Regions from separate parts of the Sphingomonas sp. genome, predicted to be linked through region 2. Evidence: predicted binding sites of a transcription regulator. Region 2 holds the regulator's gene; the other holds the start of a gene.
The links. Region 2 encodes LexA, which represses DNA repair genes until DNA is damaged. Its sites were predicted from a motif close to GTTCCNCNCTTGTTCT; they were not measured.

Region 1 (6,737 bases), 130 kb from region 2:
AGCACCGGCCCGGTATCGAGCCCGGCCTCCATCTGCATGATGCCGACGCCGGTTTCCGCATCGCCGGCCAGGATCGCGCGCTGGATCGGTGCCGCGCCGCGCCAGCGCGGCAGCAGCGAGCCATGGACGTTGAGGCAGCCGAGCCGCGGAGCCGCCAGCACCGGCCCGGGCAGGATCAGGCCATAGGCGGCCACCACCGCGACATCGGCGCCCCACGCGGCAAATTCCGCCTGCGCCTCGTCATTGCGAAGCGACACCGGCGTCCGCACCGCGATCCCTAGCGCCTCCGCCCGCGCCTGTACCGGCGACGGCGCGATCTTGCCGCGGTTGCCCCGCCGCGGCGGCTGGCTGTACGCCGCCACGACGTCATGCCCGGCCGCGACCAGCGCCTCCAGCACCGGCACGGCAAATTCGGGCGTTCCCATGAAGACGATCCGCATCGTTTCTCCCAAGCGCTTGGCAGAGGCGGGCGCAAGCCCCTATGTCATGCCGCATGGCCTCCCACGAGATCGAAGCGCTCACCCAAGCCCTGTCGCGGCTGCCCGGTCTCGGCCCGCGTTCGGCCCGCCGCGCGGTGCTGCATCTGCTCAAGAAGCGCGAGACCGCGCTCGATCCGCTGCTCGCCGCCCTGGGCGCGGTCAGCCAGAAGCTCGCCACCTGCGGCATCTGCGGCAATGTCGATACCACCAATCCCTGCGCGATCTGCGCCGATCCGCGCCGCGACGCCCGCGCGCTCTGCGTGGTCGAGGAAGTCGCCGATCTCTGGGCATTGGATCGCTCGCGGCTGTTCCCCGGCAAGTTCCACGTCCTTGGCGGGCGCCTGTCCGCGCTCGAAGGCGTCCGTCCCGAGGATCTCCGCATCGACAGCCTGGTCGCGCGCATCTCCGCCGGCGGGGTCGACGAAGTCGTTCTTGCCATGAATGCCACGCTCGAGGGCCAGACCACCGCGCACTACGTCGCCGAGCGGCTGGAAACCTACCCCGTCCGCATCACCCAGCTCGCCCACGGCCTGCCGGTCGGCGGCGAGCTCGATTATCTCGACGAGGGCACGCTGGCCCAGGCGCTGAGAGCGAGAAGGCCGGTTGCTTGACGCTCTTTGGGCGCGCACCTAAATCGCACCCATGGCCATCCTACCCATCGTCGAAGTTCCGGATCCGCGTCTCCGCCTGATCTCCACGCCCGTGGAGACGGTCGACGACGAACTCCGCGCACTGATCGACGATATGTTCGACACGATGTACGACGCCCCCGGCATCGGCCTTGCCGCGATCCAGGTCGGCGTGCCCAAGCGCGTCGTCGTCATGGATTTGCAGGAGCAGGAGGACGAAGAGGGCAAGCCGATCCGCGAGCCACGCGTCTTCATCAATCCCGAAATCCTCGATCCCGCCGAAGAGCAGTCGGTCTATACCGAAGGCTGCCTGTCGGTCCCCGAGCAGTTCGCCGATGTCGAACGTCCCGCGCGTTGCCGCGTGAAATGGCTGGACGAGAAGGGCGCGGCGCATGACGAGACGTTCGAGGGCCTGCTCGCCACCTGCATCCAGCATGAGATGGATCATCTCGAAGGCATCGTTTTCATCGATCACCTGTCGCGGCTGAAGCGCGACATGATCATGAAGAAGCTGACCAAGGCGCGTAAGGCCGCGGCTTAGGCTTTGCCGTGCTCCTGCGAAAGCAGGAGTCCAGGGTAATGGAGCGAACGGTTTGCGCCCCTAGGCTCCTGCTTTCGCAGGAGCACTTGCTTCCTCGTACTTGCACTTCTAGGTTCGCCTTCTGTTCCAGGAGGCCGAATTGGATCTGCTCGTTCTCGCCATCGCGGTCGCCGGCCTCGTCATCGCCTTCACGGTGGGGCTGTTCCTCGGCGGACGCCCCGCCGCGCAGATGCGCCGCGAGCGCGACGCCCGCGAGGCCGATTTCAAGGCATCCGCCGCCGATCTCGCCCGCGCCCAGATCGAGCTGGCGACGCTCAAGGCCGAGACCACCGGTCTCGAATCGCGTTTCGCCGAGCTCGCCGGCCGCATCCTCGGCGAGACCCAGAAGAATTTCCTCGACCGCGCCGATCAGCGTTTCGCCCAGGCGGGCGAAAGCAACGAGGCGCGGATGAAGGCGCTGCTCGCGCCGGTGCAGGAGACCCTCAAGCGCTATGAGGAGGGCCTGACCAATGTCGAGAAGGAGCGCGTCGGCAGCTATCAGGCGCTGCGCGAGGCGGTGCAATTGCTCCATGCCGGCCACACCCAGGTCCGCGACGAGACCGCCAAGCTGGTCAATGCGCTGCGCGCCAGCCCAAAGGCGCGCGGGCGCTGGGGCGAGCAGAGTCTCAAGAACGTCCTCGAACAGGCCGGCCTCTCGCAGCATGCCGATTTCCAGACCGAAGTCTCGGTCAACACCGATGACGGCCGCCTGCGCCCCGACGTGATCGTGCGCCTGCCGGGCGGGCGCAAGCTGGTGATCGACGCCAAATGCTCATTGAACGCCTTTCTCGATGCCAGCGAAGCGCATGATGAGAACAGCCGCGCCGCGCACCTCCAGCAACATGCCGCCGCGATCCGCCGCCACGCCGAGCAGCTCGGCTCGAAGAATTACTGGGCGCAGTTCGGCGACGCGGCCGATTATGTGATCCTGTACATCCCCGGCGAGCATTTCCTTACCGCCGCATTGGAGCAGGACGACGGCCTGTGGGAATGGGCGTTCGAGCGCCGCGTGCTGCTCGCCACCCCGACCAACCTCGTCGCCATCGCCCGCACCGTCGCCAGCGTCTGGCGGCAGGAGCGCCTTGCCGAGGAAGCCGCCGAGATCGCCCGGCTCGGCAAGGAACTGCATTCGCGCCTCGCCACCATGGGCGCGCATATCGCCCGGGTTGGCCGCAATCTCGAACAAGCCAGCGGCGCCTATAATGCGATGGTCGGCAGCCTAGAGAGCCAGGTGATGACCCAGGCCAAGCGCTTCGAGGCGCTGGAAGTGTCGAGCGGCGCCAAGGAGATCGAACCGCTGCCGATGGTCGAGACCGCGATCCGGCCGCTCACCAAGATGGCCGCATTGTCCGCGAGCGAAGCGGTTGAGGAAGCCGCGGAATAGGTCATGCGCCGCCCGCGACACACCAGTCTGCCACCGCCCTATCTGAAGCGCGTCTGGCTCGATCCGGAGTTGCCGCTGAACCGCACGGTCTATCCGTTCTGCCTGCCGTTGTTCCGCAGCGAATTCGACCTGCATTTCGACAACCCGATCACGATCATCGCCGGCGAAAACGGCGTCGGCAAATCCACCTTGCTCGAAGGCATTGCCGTAATGGCCGGGTTCGACGAGTCCGGCGGCGGCCCGGGCTATCGCGCCGTCGATAATTCGCGCGCCAGCGAGGTAAGCGGTGCCTCTTTTGGCCGCTTCCTCAAGGCGAGCTGGCTGCCGAGGATCGGCCAGGGCTGGTTTTTCCGCGCCGAAAGCTTCTTCTCGGTCGCGCGCTATCTCGACGAAGCCGGGTCGGCATCGGCCGACTATCTGTCGCATTCGCACGGCGAGGGTTTCCTGCGCTTCTTCGAGGAGCGCTGCACCCGGCCCGGCATCTTCCTGTTCGACGAGCCCGAATCCGCGCTCTCGCCGACCCGGCAGTTCGATTTCCTGAAGGTGCTGCGGACCATGCAGCGCGAAGGGCGGAGTCAGGCGATCGTGGTCACGCATTCCCCGATCCTGATGGCGTTGCCCGGCGCGCGGCTGCTGAGAATGGGGAAATATGGGCTCGAACCTGCCGAGCTTGAGGACACCGATCATTTCCGGATGATTCGCCAGTTCGCGCTCGATCCGCACGGCCTTGTCGCGGATATGCTCGAGGATTGATCGGGCTGTCGCCGTCGAACCTATTGAGGAAGCCGCGGATTAGGTTAAGCATCCCGATGGGCACGAAGGGGAGATGATGATGCGGTACGCGATTGCTTTTCTGCTGGGCGCGGCGGCCGCGTTTCCCGCGCAGGCGCAGGACGCCGCGGCGGCCAAGACCAAGGCGGATCCGCGAGACGCCAAGGTCCTCGAAGCCATCGCCGCGCTCAAGGCGTCGGATGCCAAGGGCGCGCTCGCCATCGTCGATCCGGTTATCGCCTCGTATGAGCGTGATTATCCCGCCTCGGGGCGGACCGTCGTCTGCGCGAGCGACACCAGCCAGATGCTGATGGGGCTGGCCGGCAGCGCCGCCGCCAGGAAGGACGTCGTCGCGCTGAATGGCAGCTGGTGCTACGCGCTCTGGGCCAAGGGCTATGCGCTGGTCGAGCTGGGCCGCCTCGAGGAGGCCGTGGCGCCGCTCACGCGTGCCACTATCATGATGCCGACCAATGCCCAGTTCCTGACCGAGCTTGGCTATGTCCACCAGACGCTCAAGCACTGGAAGGAATCGAACGCCGCTTATTACGCGGCGATCGAAGCCGCGAAGCGCAACAAGGACGAGGCGTCACGCAATCTCTCGTTGCGGCACGCGTGGTTCGGGATCGGCTATAACGATATCGAGCTCGGCAATTTCGATGACGCCGAAAAGCACATGAACGAGGCGCTGAAAGCCGCCCCCGACGATCAGAAGGTCAAGGAGGAGCTCGAATATATCCGTCAGCGGAAGGGCAAGCGCAGCTAGGCTTGCCCTTCGCCTCGATCAGCGCCGGCCGCTGCGCTCAAGCGACAGCGAAGTGCCGCGCCGCGTGGACAGCACGATCTTGCCCGAATGGTTGCTCGACACGGTCAGCCGCTCGCCCAGGATCTGCAGCACCTGCATCTCCTGCCGGTTCGCCAGCGGACTGGCGCATGCCATCTTGGTGCTGGCGAGCGGCCCGGCGGTCAGGCGGCCGCGGGCGAGCTCGAAAACGCCGGTGAAGCGGTTGCAGCTGGCATTGCCGCTGATCCGGGTGCCATTGAAAACCACGGTGGGCGCGGTGCCGTAGACCGGGCGGCGGCCGTTGATCATCGCGATTCGCCAATTGCCTTCGATCAGCGAAATTCCGGGGCCGGGGCCGGGGCCGGGGCGAGGGGCGGGGGCCATGGTGCCGCCGCCGCAGCCGTCGTAACGGCGGCCATCGACGGTGACGGTCACCGTATCGCGATAGATGCGGTCGCTCATCCCGTCGCTGCACTGCTTGTGGACGGTGTTCACGCCGATCCGCCGTGTCTGCCAGATCTCGCCGGCGAAACCGTGGATCACTTTCGGCGTCGCCACGGACACGGGGCGCTGGCCCGGCGCTTCGAAGGTCATCGTCTGTGCGCCGATCGTCAGCGACCAGAATGGCTCGGTGCCGCTGGCGCGATAGGCTTCCTGCGCCAGCGCGGGCGTGGCGGCGGAACCCAGCATCAGGGCGGCGGCAATCAGCGTCTTCATCGTGTCATCTCCTTGAAGCCTCGCAATCGGCTACCGCCGCTGAACGCACGGTGGCCGCTTTGTTTCGCTGCCGTTCAGAGATTTGGCCGCGGCGGGGAAGGGATACGCGACGAGAATGCGATGGTGGTAATGTAGGATTTCATCTGCCAGCGTCGCGCCTGCTCTTTGAAACCGTCGATTCGCCCGCACGTTTCGCCCGCAACAATCATGCGCCGGCAGGAAACGAAATTGCCGAACGACCGTGAAAAGCGTGAAGCTAGGCGCGCCGGCGCTGGTTGAGCACCTCATAGGCCATCACCGCCGTCGCCACCGCCGCGTTGAGCGAGTCAGCCTTGCCGAGCATCGGGATCTTGACCGTCACGTCACATGCCTTGGCCATGAAATCGGGCATGCCCTGCGCTTCATTGCCGGTCAGCAGGAAGGTCGGCGCTTCGTATCGCGCCGCCTGGTAATCGAGATCGGTGTCGAGGCTGAGCCCGACCAGCTGGCCCGGTCCCTTGCGCAGCCAGGTCGCGAACTCGGCCCAGGGCGCGCGCGCCACCGGCACCGTGAACAGCGCGCCCATGCTCGCCCGCACCGCTTCGACCGAGAAGGGATCGACGCACTCGTCGACCAGGATCAGCCCACCCGCGCCGATCGCGTCGGCGGTGCGCAGGATCGTCCCGAGATTGCCGGGGTCACGCAGCCGTTCGGCGACCAGCCAGATCGGCGCGCTGGCGCGGTCGAGATCGTCCAGCTTCGCCTCGAACTCGGCGAACACCCCGACCACCGCGCCCGGGTTATCCTTGCCGGAGAGCTTGGAAAGAATGTCGGCATTGGTCTCGATCGCCCAGCCGGTCTTGTTTTCCACCGCGTCGACCAGCGCCAGCACCAGCGGGTGGTTGGCGCTTTCCCTGGTGTAGAACAGATATTGCGGCAACCGCCCGGCCTCGCGCGCCTCGGTCAGGATGCGCAAGCCCTCGGCGAGGAACAGCCCTTCCTCACGGCGATGCTTCTTGTCGCGCAAATTGCGGACGCGCTTGATGAGCGGGTTGGAAAAGGCGGTGATCTCGCGGGGCATGGCCGTGCCCCTAGCGGATAAAAGCCGGGCCGCCTATCGTCACGCGGTCAGCTTGGGGGAAGCGGATTCATGCCATATCGTCACGCGCACTGGTTCGTGCTTGTTCTGCTCGTCCCGGCGATCGCGATGGCGTTCTGGCGCGACTATTTCGGGGTGATCGGCAGCGCTCCGCTGGCATTCCATGCCCATGGCCTCACCGCATCGGCGTGGATATTGCTCGTCGCGCTGCAGAGCTGGAGCGCGCACCATCGCCGTTTCGCGCTGCACCGCGCGAGCGGCCGCGCCGTGCTGTTCGTGGTGCCGCTGTTCGCCGCCGGCGCGGCGCTGGTGCTGCAT
Region 2 (6,737 bases):
ATAATCCTGTCCGGACAAGGTTTTGCTTTGCGCGCGGCGCGAGGCGTGGCTGATTGCGGGCATGACCAGTTCCAAGAAGAGCGAGACGATCGAAGTGCGGCTGCCGTTCGCGGCGAAAACGGCTTTCGCCGAGCGCTGCCGGGCCGATGGCGTGACGATGAGCGACGCGATCCGGCGATTTGTCGAGGGGCATGGCCGAGCGCGGCACGGTATAGCGGGGCCGCTGGCGGTTATCGCCTTGCTCGCATTGGCGGTAGTGATGAGCCCGGTCGCCGCGCGGCCCGATTATGGCGCGGGTTTCGACGAACTGGACCGCAATGGCGATGGCGTGGTGACCCAGGCCGAGGTCCCGGGCGGGGAAACGCGTTGTCCGGTCGCGCTAGCGCTGCCGCTCAAGCGCGGCTGGCTGGGCAACGGTCCGCGTTCCTTCGCGATCTGCCGCGAGGTGCCCGCTTTTGCGGTACTCGACCGTGACGGCGACGGGCTGGTGACGCGGAAGGAGTTCGCGGCGCACGCCATCGCGTCCTTGCGGCGCGGGTTCGATGCGTTGGACGAGGACGGTGACGGTTTGCTCGATGCCGGGGAATATGCCGCGCCGCTGCGGATGACGTTCATCGGAACGCCGCCCGACCGGGCGACTTTCCACGATCTCGACAGCAACGGCGACCGCCGGGTCAGCTTCACCGAATTTATCGACTAAGGGCAGCGGACGCCCGCTGCCCGCAATCTCAATAACGCCGCAGCAGCCCGGCGAGCTTTCCCTGCACGCGCACCTGATCGGGGCGGTAGCGCTGGGGGTTATAGTCGCGGTTGGCGGGGTCGAGGCGGATCATCGCGCCCTCCTTGCGGAAATACTTCAGCGTCGCTTCAGCATCGTCGATCAGGGCGACGACGATCTCACCATCGCGCGCGGTTTCGGTGCGGCGGATAAGCGCGTAATCGCCATCGAGAATGCCGGCCTCGACCATGGAATCTCCGGCAACTTCAAGGGCATAGTGCTCCCCCGAGCCAAGCAGGGCGGCGGGCACCGGGAGCATCGACGCGCCCTCCAGCGCCTCGATCGGGGTGCCGGCGGCGATGCGGCCGTGGAGGGGGATTTCGATGACGTCGTTGGCGGGCGCGGGCAAGGGCGCCGAGGACGAAATAGTCGTTGATGCGGAGGTTGGCGAAGCTGCCGCGGACTTTGGCGCAGCACCGCGCTCCGGCACCTTCAACACTTCAAGCGCGCGGGCGCGGTTGGGGAGGCGGCGGATGAATTCGCGCTCCTCCAATGCCGAGATCAGCCGGTGCACGCCCGACTTGGATTTGAGATCGAGCGCCTCCTTCATCTCCTCGAACGAGGGCGACACGCCGGTGTCGTTGAGGCGGTCGGCAATGAAGCAGATCAGCTCGTGCTGCTTGCGCGTGAGCATCCAAATTCTCCCGTCTGGAACAGACGAGGAACGTTTATGCAATGTTCCGCGGCGCTGTCAAGCGATCTGTAGGATTTCCGCCGAGTCGCCGATTTTGGCGGCCGGGGCATGCGGCGGACGGAGGATCAGGCAGTCGGCGCGGGCGAGGGTCCGCAGCATCGACGAATCCTGGATCGTCGAGGCGAAAGCGCGGCCATCGCGGATTTCGGCGCGTAGATAATCGGTGCGGGCCTCGTTGGCGGCGAGCGCTTCGCCGAGCGGGACGATGCGGGTCCGCGGCAGCGGATCGGCGGCGCCCGCGAGGCGCGCGACGAGCGGGCGGACGAACAGCATGGTGGTGATGAAGGCCGAGACCGGATTGCCGGGCAGGCCGAGGACGAACGCACGCCCGAGGCGGCCGGCCAGCATCGGCTTGCCGGGGCGCAGGGCGATCCGCCAGAAGTCGATCGAGCCGCCGGCGGCTTCGAGCGCGGGGCGGACGAGATCGTGATCGCCGACCGAGGCGCCGCCGCTGGTGACGAGGAGATCGGCATCGACCGCGCGGAAGGCGGCGGTGAGGGCATCCAGATCATCGGACAGAATGCCGAGATCGATGATCTCGACCGGCAGATCGGCGAGTTGCGCCGTGAGCATCAGCCGGTTGGTCTCGGGGATCTGGTCCGCGGCGAGCGGCGTGCCGGGCGCGACAAGCTCGTCGCCGGTGGCGGCGATGGCGACGCGGACCTTGCCGCGAACGGGGAGCGTTGCGTGACCGGCGATAGCGGCGAGGGCGAGCGCGGCGGGCGTGATGCGCTGGCCGGCGCGGATCAGCGTCTCGCTCTCGGCGAAATCGAGTCCCTTGCGGCGGACATTGCGGCCGGGCGTGGACGGGCCCGCGCCGGCGAGCGTCAGGCGCGGGCCGTCGCGGGCGGCTTCTTCCTGGACAAGGACAGTGTCCGTGCCGACGGGCAGCGGCGCGCCGGTGAAGATGCGGACGGCCTGGGATGCGGCGACTTCGCCGGCAAAGCCGCGGCCGGCGGCGCTTTCGCCGATGACCTGCCACGGGCCGGGCAGGTCGGCGAAGCGGATCGCATAGCCGTCCATCGCCGAGAGATCGGCGGCGGGCTGCGTGCGCAGGGCTACGATGCCGGCGGCGGCATAGCGATGGGCGGCGTCGGCGAGGGGGACTTGCTTGATGGCGAGCGGGGTGGCGAGCGCGAGGAGGCGGGACTGGGCCTCGGCGACGGGGAGCAGGGGAGCGGGCATCGCGTGAGGAGTAGGGGAGCGCGGGGCCGGGGGGAAGGGGCGGTAATATGCATCATCCGCTCAACGGTCCCCGCCGCCAAACATCAGCGCCCGCCCATTCGCGTCCACGCTCACCATGGTGAAGCGTGCCGTCGCCGCGTGACGCCGTTCCCCATCGAGGAGGTTCTCCGCCCATAGCTCGACATCCACGCGCACCGAACTGCGCCCGGTCATCGCCACGCGTGCGGCCAGCTCGACCATCTCGCCCTGCCGGATCGGCGAGACGAAATCGATGCGATCGGAGGCCGCCATCACCATTACCGCCCGCGCGTGCCGGGTGGAGGCGATAAAGGCGGCCTTGCCCATCATCTTGAGCGCATCGCCACCATAGAGCGTGCCGTAATGATTGGTCTGTGACGGGAAGACCATCTCGGCCATCCGCAGCCAGCCTTCGGGCCCGGCTGCCGCTTCCACGAGCGGCGGCAATGGCAACCGCGTCTCCGGTCCTTTCACCGCCGCCAGGGTGAAGCGGCCGCGCGTGCACAGCCGCCGCTCGCCCGAAACCGGCGCTTCGGCGACCAGCTCGACCTCGACATCGAGCGAACTGGTGCCGACCCGCACGACGCGGCCGGTCACCTCGACCATGTCGCCGGCCCTCGCGGGCGCGGCGAAATCGATCTTGTCGGAAGCGGCGGTGACGAAGGGCGCCCGGCCATGGCGGCTGGCGGCGAGGAACGCCACCTTGTCCATATGCGCGAGCGCCACGCCCCCGAACAGCGTGCCGTGGTGGTTGGAGTCGCCGGGGAACACCATGTCGATGAGCTGCACCGGCTCGCCAGCGGCCTTCGTCTCCGCCATCTCCCTTACGCCTCGGCCAGCGTTTCGGCGCGCAGCGCGCGGGCGGCGGCGACCATCGCCTCGACCGCGGGCTTCACTTCCTCCCAGCGGCGGGTCTTGAGCCCGCAGTCCGGGTTCACCCACAATTGCGCCGGGGCGAGATGCTGCTGGGCGAGCCGCATCAGCGCGACCATCTCATCCTCGCCGGGCACGCGGGCGGAATGGATGTCGTAGACGCCCGGCCCGATCGCGCTGGGGTAACGATACTCTGCGAAGCCTTCGAGCAGCTCCATCTGCGATCGCGCGGTCTCGATCGAGATGACGTCGGTATCCATCGCGCCGATCGCGGGCAGGATCTCGTTGAACTCCGAATAGCACATATGGGTGTGGATCTGGGTGGCGTTGCCCACGCCCGCCGCCGAGAGCCGGAAGCAATCCACTGCCCAGTCGAGATAATGCTGCCAGTCGCGCTTGCGAAGGGGCAGACCCTCGCGAAGGGCGGCTTCATCGATCTGGATCGCCTTGCAGCCGGCCCGTTCGAGATCGGTCACCTCGTCGCGGATCGCCAGCGCGATCTGGCGGCAGGAGGCTTCGCGCGGCTGATCGTCGCGGACGAAGCTCCAGTTGAGGATCGTCACCGGACCGGTGAGCATGCCCTTCATCGGCTTGTCCGTCAGCGATTGCGCATAGCGCCACCATTCAACGGTCATCGGTTCGGGCCGCGAGACATCGCCATAGAGAACCGGCGGGCGGACGCAGCGAGAGCCATAGCTCTGCACCCAGCCATTGACCGTGAAGGCGAAGCCGGCGAGCTGCTCGCCGAAATACTGCACCATGTCGTTGCGCTCGAACTCGCCATGGACGAGCATGTCGAGCCCGACCTGCTCCTGCCAGCGGATCGCGCGCGCGGTCTCTTCGCGCAGGAACTGCTGATAGGCGGCATCGTCGAGATTGCCGCGATTATGCTCGGCGCGGGCGTGACGGACTTCAGCGGTCTGGGGAAACGATCCGATCGTGGTCGTCGGAAACAGCGGCAGGCCCAGCACTTCCGCCTGGGCGCGGATGCGCTCGGCATGCCCGGCCTGGCGCTCGCGCATCGCGGCGGTGACGCCGCTGATACGGGCCTGGACCAGCGGATCGTGAATGCGGGTCGAGGTGCGGCGATTCGCGGCGGCCTGAGCCGAGGCCGCGAGCTGCCCGGCCACGCTGGCGCGGCCATCGTTGAGCGCGCGCTTGAGCAGGTCGAGCTCCGCGATCTTCTGCACCGCGAAGGCCAGCCATTGCTTCAGTTCGTCGTCGAGCCTGGGTTCGAGGGTGAGATCGACGGGCACATGGAGCAGCGAGCAGGATGGCGCCAGCACCAGGTCACGCGTCGCCGCGATCGGCTCGATCCAGTCGAGCAGCGCCTCGAGATCGGCACGCCAGATATTGCGGCCGTCGATCACGCCGAGCGAGAGCAGCAGCGTTTTCGGTACCGCCTTCAGCACCGCATCGAGCTGCTCCGGCGCCCGCACGAGATCGACATGCAGGCCGGCGACCGGAAGCGCGGCGGCGAAGCCCAGATTGTCCTCAAGGCCGCCGAAATAGGTGGTCAGCATCATCTTCGGGCCGGATCGCGCGAGCCGGGCATAGGCGCGGGTGAAGGCGCGACGCTGCTGCTCGCTCAGATCGGTGACGAGGATCGGCTCGTCGATCTGCACCCATTCGGCACCTTCATGCGCGAGATGGCCGAGAATGACATTGTACAGTCCGAGCACCTCGTCGAGAAGGTCGAACGGATCGACGCCCTGGCCCTTGGCCAGGCTCAACCAGGTGACCGGGCCGAGCAGCACCGGACGCGTTTCATAGCCCTGCGCCTTGGCCTCGCGATATTCATCGACGATCTTGCTCTTGCCGAGCGCCAGCTTCTGGCCCGGCTCGATCTCCGGCACGATGTAATGATAGTTCGTGTCGAACCATTTGGTCATCTCGCCAGCGGTGACGCTGCCCGAACCCGTGCCGTGCGCATGGCCGCAGCCGCCGCCGGTGGTGCCGCGCGCCATCGCGAAATAGGTGGCGAGATCGGCCTGGCCATCGGCCGCCGCATACCGTGCCGGGACCGCTCCCAGCATCACGCTGGTGTCAAGAACATGGTCGTAGAGCGAGAAATCATTGGACGGCAGCCAATCGACTCCGAGCCCGTTTTGGCGCGCCCAGGTGGCGGTGCGCAGCCCGGCCGCGGCTTCGAGCAATTCGGCCTCGCCGGTCTTGCCGCTCCAGAATTTCTCGAGCGCGAATTTCAGCTCCCGGCGCGGACCGATGCGCGGGAAACCCAATGTGGCAACAGTGACAGTCATGTTCTTCAACCCCGAAGAATGGGGCGAAGCGCCGGGCCAGGCACAAACAGGCACGCGACCGCAACCGGCCGCGCAGCATGCAAGCGACCAGACCGGGCACCCCGCCGGTGGACGTTATGGCGTCGAAGGCAGGTCTCCTGGCTCGCGGGTCAGCGCGGTCGATCCGTCTTCCCGGGGCGAACCCCAGTGACATGATTGGATCGCCGCTCGCCGCTTACAGTTGCGGGGGCAGCGCCGGCTTTGCCCATGAAGGCGCACCGGCTTCCCGTCTTAGCTCCGGCGCGGATCAGCCCGGCCGGAGAACCTTGACGGGCCCGGTATCCGCCTTCGCGAGCGCGGCGTCAATCGGGATATAAAGAATTCTTTATATTAGGAGTGCGGGTGCCGCTGAGGTTTGGCGTTCCGAGCCGGTTTTCAGCGCCGCGAGCGCTCGCGGAAGATGGCTTCCGGGAATTCCGGCGCGGCCTTCATGTCCGCCACCGAATAGAGGAACGGATCGGCGGGCCAGTCGCAATGGCCGGCCCATGTCACGCGGAACGGTTGGCCCGACAGGCGCGGGGTTATCGCCAGTTCGATCAGGTCGATGTCTTCGGTGCCGGCGTTCACTTCGACGTGGAGGCGTTCGGGGTCGTAGACGATCAGGGTGCCGTGTCCGGTGGGCGGAGGCGCGACGGGCGTGCCTTCGGAGGTGGTGAAGGTCAGGCGGTCGGTGGCCGACAGCATGACGATCGCGCGGCGGGTGCCGGGTGGGGCGGGCAGGGGCGTGGCGGTGGCGTTGGCGGCGTAGCGGATGGGGCGGGCGCTGGCGACGGTCAGATCGCGCCTGGAGCCGGCGTGGAGCAGGGCGGCGGCCTGGCCCTGGCTGAAGATCCGGGCGGCGTGGGTCAGCCAGGTGCCGGCGGGTTCGGCGAGGGTGATACCGGGCTGG

Region 1: the regulator LexA is predicted to act here: its motif matches at 1,762-1,777, upstream of KF730_RS09325 (DNA recombination protein RmuC).

What each region holds. Positions count from the first base shown of each region.
Region 1 covers NZ_JAHBZI010000001.1:1,844,459-1,851,195, reverse strand. The annotation lists gene fmt (methionyl-tRNA formyltransferase) at 1-440, opposite strand, end outside; gene recR (recombination mediator RecR) at 494-1,090, shown strand; gene def (peptide deformylase) at 1,122-1,649, shown strand; gene KF730_RS09325 (DNA recombination protein RmuC) at 1,789-3,072, shown strand; gene KF730_RS09320 (AAA family ATPase) at 3,076-3,825, shown strand; gene KF730_RS09315 (tetratricopeptide repeat protein) at 3,905-4,606, shown strand; gene KF730_RS09310 (META domain-containing protein) at 4,625-5,341, opposite strand; gene KF730_RS09305 (RNA methyltransferase) at 5,598-6,401, opposite strand; gene KF730_RS09300 (hypothetical protein) at 6,471-6,737, shown strand, end outside.
Region 2 covers NZ_JAHBZI010000001.1:1,979,430-1,986,166, reverse strand. The annotation lists gene bla (subclass B3 metallo-beta-lactamase) at 1-1, shown strand, start outside; gene KF730_RS10015 (EF-hand domain-containing protein) at 62-700, shown strand; gene lexA (transcriptional repressor LexA) at 729-1,412, opposite strand; gene glp (gephyrin-like molybdotransferase Glp) at 1,470-2,657, opposite strand; gene KF730_RS10000 (hotdog domain-containing protein) at 2,718-3,494, opposite strand; gene metE (5-methyltetrahydropteroyltriglutamate--homocysteine S-methyltransferase) at 3,500-5,809, opposite strand; cobalamin riboswitch at 5,919-6,132, opposite strand; gene KF730_RS09990 (hypothetical protein) at 6,224-6,737, opposite strand, start outside.